2 regions of the Staphylococcus delphini genome follow, and region 2 is predicted to be linked to the other one. Evidence: riboswitches for the same ligand, from Rfam matches in the RefSeq annotation. Region 2 holds a riboswitch; the other holds the start of a gene.
What was found. Region 2 has a riboswitch for FMN ahead of EL101_RS07295 (ECF transporter S component). Riboswitches for the same ligand answer to the same signal wherever they lie in the genome.
Positions count from the first base shown of each region.

Region 1 (2,469 bases), 290 kb from region 2:
AATTAGATGAGGATGATGCTTTACTTCTAGATGTGGCGAATCGTCAAATCGTCCAAGCACATCCTCTTGGTGGGATACAAATCGTGTCGTCAACGAATGAAGTCATCAGTCCGCTTTATGGCACACTCAACAATATGCGTGCGATTGGACAATTGACAAACGGTGTCAACTTTGAACGTAATGGTGTGACCATGATTATTCAACAGGCAGTCAGTGCGGTAGAAAACTTATACGATACCTATAAAGCGAAAAAGGCTCTAGAAAAAGAAGCGCGCAAACAACTAAAGAAAGCGGAAGAAAAAGCTAAAAAGAAAAAAGAGAAGAAGAAAAAGAAGAAGAAGAAAAAGAAGAAGAAATAAGCACGCTGTTGTAGGGCGGACAGAGTTTTAATGTTGCGTTAAAACATCATATTATTAATTGATAATGCGGATTATTTGATGTTCAATCAATTGTAATTTCAAAAAAGATACGCTAATATAGACGCATGGACTTTTGATAGGTCCATGCGTATCTTTTATTCTCAATACAATTTTATATATTCTTTCGGGGCTGGGTGAAATTCCCAACCGGCAGTAAAACATAAGCCTGCGACCCGTATCATTGATTTGATATGGCTGATCTAGTGAGAATCTAGAGCCGACAGTGAAAGTCTGGATGGGAGGAAGAATAGTGACGACATTTTTCACATGCAATATGTGAGTTTATTTGTCGTATCCAAATTTTGAATGAAAAAGAATCAATGTGTTTGATCACTTTTCATACATCCTACCACTCGAAGTCGACAATCGAGTGGTTTTTTATTGAGGTGAAAGTATGAACCATTATTTAGAATCTGCGATACAATTGGCAGAAATGACGCAAGGCCAAACTGGAACGAATCCAGCAGTGGGCGCCGTCATTGTGAAACATGGACGTATCATCGGTTTCGGTGCACATTTAAAAAAGGGTGAGCGCCATGCTGAAATTCAAGCGATTGATATGGCAGGCGCTGAACATGTCAAAGGTGCAACGATTTACGTCTCACTTGAACCATGTTCACATTACGGTAGTACGCCTCCATGTGCACAACGTATCATTGACACTGGCATTTCGAAAGTCGTTTATGCTGCGAAAGATACGACGTTACAAGAAACAGGCCATGACATGATGGTGCAACATGGTATTAAGGTGGAATATCGTCCGCATCCACGTGCCGAACAATTGTATGCCGCTTTTTATGACAGTAAAGAAGATGCCGTGCCCATTGTGACAGTTAAGGTGAGCGCCAGTTTAGATGGCAAACAAGCGACGGATCATTTTGAAAGTCAATGGATTACTTCTAAACAAGTAAAGGCAGATGTTTTCCAACTGAGACATTCACATGATGCGATAATAACTGGCAATGGCACGCTGACACATGATAATCCAAGTTTAACGACACGCATGGAAGACGGCCATCATCCAGCGAAAGTCATTTTATCGCGTTCAGGTCAAATCAACTGGAATGCACAACTTTTCCAAGATTGCGTGACACCGATTTATATTTATACAGAAAATCAAGCACTTACTTCATCATTGGACCATGTTGAAATTATTCAGCAAACCGACATGCAAATTGAAGATGTGCTCAAAGATTTATATCAAAAAGGTTATGGCCATGTCCTTGTCGAAGCAGGCCCTAACGTCACTTCACAATTTTTAGCGTCTCGTTTTGTGACGCACTTCATCCTATATTTAGCCCCGAAAATCATAGGTGGTCAAGGTGTGAATCAATTTTATCAAACAGCATTGGTAACACCTTTAAACCAACTTCCACAATTTGAAATTGTACAAACTGACATAATAGATACCGATTTAAAACTCCGAATGCAAAGGAAGTGACGACATGTTCACAGGTATCGTTGAAGAGGTCGGTACAATTCAACATATTCAAAAACGTAACCCTACCACTTCACTGACAATTCAATGCAAAAAAATATTAGACGATATGCACGTGGGTGACTCAATTAGTGTCAATGGTACATGTTTGACTGTGACACGTTTTGATCAACATAGCTTTACAGTAGATGTCATTCACGGAACCGAAAATAAAACCTATTTAGCAAATTTAAAAACGAATGATGCCGTTAATTTAGAGCGTGCATTATTAGCTACTAGTAGATTAGGTGGTCATTTTGTACAAGGTCACGTCGATGGTAAAGGCGTGATTCAACACATTCAAACATCTCAAAATGAATGGATTTATACAATTACAGCTGAACCGTGCATACTCGATCAAATGATTCCACAAGGGTCGATTGCTGTAGATGGGATCAGTTTGACAGTTTTTAAAAAATATCGAGATTGTTTTGATATTCATTTAATTCCAGAAACGCGTAAAGCGACCATTCTTGCTGACAAAAAACAAGGTGATCCGGTGCATTTAGAAACAGACATGCTCTTTAAATATGTCCAAGCGATCACGAAAGAAAAATCACAGCTGTCAGTAGA
Region 1 is NZ_LR134263.1:1,230,879-1,233,347, forward strand. It holds gene EL101_RS05890 (FAD/NAD(P)-binding protein) at 1-359, shown strand, start outside; FMN riboswitch at 536-670, shown strand; gene ribD (bifunctional diaminohydroxyphosphoribosylaminopyrimidine deaminase/5-amino-6-(5-phosphoribosylamino)uracil reductase RibD) at 814-1,860, shown strand; gene EL101_RS05900 (riboflavin synthase) at 1,865-2,469, shown strand, end outside.
Region 1: it holds a riboswitch for FMN, as region 2 does, so the genes downstream of both, ribD (bifunctional diaminohydroxyphosphoribosylaminopyrimidine deaminase/5-amino-6-(5-phosphoribosylamino)uracil reductase RibD) here and EL101_RS07295 (ECF transporter S component) in region 2, are expected to answer to the same signal.

Region 2 (2,469 bases):
AGTCATATTAAAAAAATTCAAGCGAATGGTGAAGGTGGCCTTGTTGCTGTCGTACGTGATATGACAAACGAACATGAGCTTGAACAAGTGAAAAAAGACTTTATCGCTAGTGTCTCTCACGAATTGCGCACACCGATTTCATTGTTACAAGGGTATACCGAGTCAATCGTGGATGGTGTCGTCACTGAACCAGAAGAAATCAATGAATTTTTAACGGTAGTATTAGATGAGTCTAAACGATTAAGTCGCTTAGTCAATGAATTGTTGAATGTCGCAAAAATGAATGCTGAAGGTTTGAATGTGACGCAAGAAGTGCAACCGATGCAAGATTTAGTTAGAAAAATGGCGATGAAATATCGTCAACAAGCACAAGAACTAGATTTGACCTTAGATATTCAAATGGACGGCGAGATGGCTTCACTTTGGTACTATGACTTTGATCGTATGGAACAAGTGTTGACGAACCTTGTCGATAATGCGTCACGTTATACACAACCTGGCGATACCATTTCAATTAAAGCAACGGCGGATCATGACCATCAAATTTTAACTGTTGAAGACACAGGCGTTGGTATCGCACCGCAACATTTAGAGAAACTGTTCGAGCGTTTTTATAAAGTGGACTCTGCACGTAAACGGGGCTCGCAAGGAACAGGGCTTGGATTGTTTATTACACGCATGATTGTAAATGCGCACGGAGGTCATATCCGTGTAGAAAGTGAACTCGACAAGGGGACGAAATTTATCATTTCACTACCTAAAAAGTCACATGTAGCAAAAGAAAATGAATAAGCAAGGATGATTTCATACAGGAACGACGGTGTCTCATTTTACAATCGAGGTGTCGCCGTTCCTAATTTATATCTTAAGGATGTTTAAGTTGTTGCAAATAGATTGTATTCAAAAGTTATCTCATGTAAACTAATAACGAAAATAATAAAAATTAATTCATCTTCGGGGTAGGGTGTAATTCCCAACCGGCAGTAAAATAAGCCTGCGACCTGCAAATGATGTTCAGTTCTGCATCTTTGTGGCTGATCTAGTGAGATTCTAGAGCCGACAGTTAAAGTCTGGATGGGAGAAGATGGAGGTTTATTTGTGTTGCTTTTTATTCCTCCTATTCGTGAAAGATGAATTTAATAGGAGGTCTTTTTTATGAAGCAAAAGCAAACGAAACGAATGATAACGGTAGGGATGTTAAGTGCGATTGCAATTGTACTGACATTTATAAAGTTTCCGTTGCCATTTTTACCGCCATATTTAACGATTGATTTCAGTGATGTGCCCGCATTATTGGCGACATTTACACTCGGTCCGGTTGCGGGACTACTCGTGGAATTGATTAAAAACTTACTGAATTTCTTTTTCAACTTGAGTGATCCTGTTGGGCCAGTAGCTAACTTTTTAGCAGGTGCGAGTCTATTGCTTGTAAGTTATGGATTCTATCGTAAGAATCAAACTACAAAACATCTCATTTTAGGATTAATTGCTGGTACCATTGTCATGACCATTGTGTTAGCTGTCATGAACTATTTCGTGTTACTACCACTTTATGGCATGATTATGAACCTTACTGATGTCGCGAATAATCTTAAGTTGATCGTCGCTGCAGGGATTCTTCCATTTAACATCATCAAAGGCGCACTGATATCTATTATTTTTATATTGCTCTATCAACGCATTGGACATATTTTGAAATAAATATTTTAACAGGCTGGGACTTTGTGGTTTCCAGCCTTTTTTATAGTTAATGAGTGAAGCAATAGTTAAACAATAAAGCGATTGATGTAAAAAATGTTCGCATATGATTTCTTTCAATACAAAGCGAGTCTTCATTCAAAACATAAAAAAAATAGATTGAGTAGCATGGTGAACAAACCATTTTTCTACTCAACCCTCATCTTAGTTTACTTAGACCTTAAGTTGTTTTATATTAATATTAAAGACAGTGTCCTCAATATGAACTATTCAAATTTGAGTGCGTCACCATCAAATGACTCCTCTTCAACTTTAATAGAGTCAGTAGGGCAACCTTCAAAAGCATCTTCAAGATCTTCATACAATTCTTCCGGTACTGGCGTTGTACCTTGGTTGTCGTCTAAAATTACATATGCAATACCTTCATCGTCGTAGTCATAAATATCTGGAGCAGCTGCACCACATGCACCACAAGCAATACAAGTATCCATATCAACAATTGTATATTTAGCCATTTTTTCGCCTCCCTTTTCAAAGTACCATACTCACATTATAATTTTATTGTAGTTCTGTGTACCCAATTTTTCAATATATACGTTTTTAATCGAGGTCTAAACATGAAACAATTAATTCTATATCTCTATCATCATGCATCAGCCTACAAAACTAAAAAAAGCATCTTTAATATTATCATAGGTAAAAAATCTCATCAAACTTTTTTTGATGCTGTTACTTTAAATATATTATCACTTTACGGCTGTGCACCCAAAT
Region 2 is NZ_LR134263.1:1,524,094-1,526,562, forward strand. It holds gene EL101_RS07290 (ATP-binding protein) at 1-792, shown strand, start outside; FMN riboswitch at 947-1,090, shown strand; gene EL101_RS07295 (ECF transporter S component) at 1,156-1,701, shown strand; gene EL101_RS07300 (ferredoxin) at 1,965-2,213, opposite strand; gene EL101_RS07305 (helix-turn-helix domain-containing protein) at 2,316-2,469, shown strand, end outside.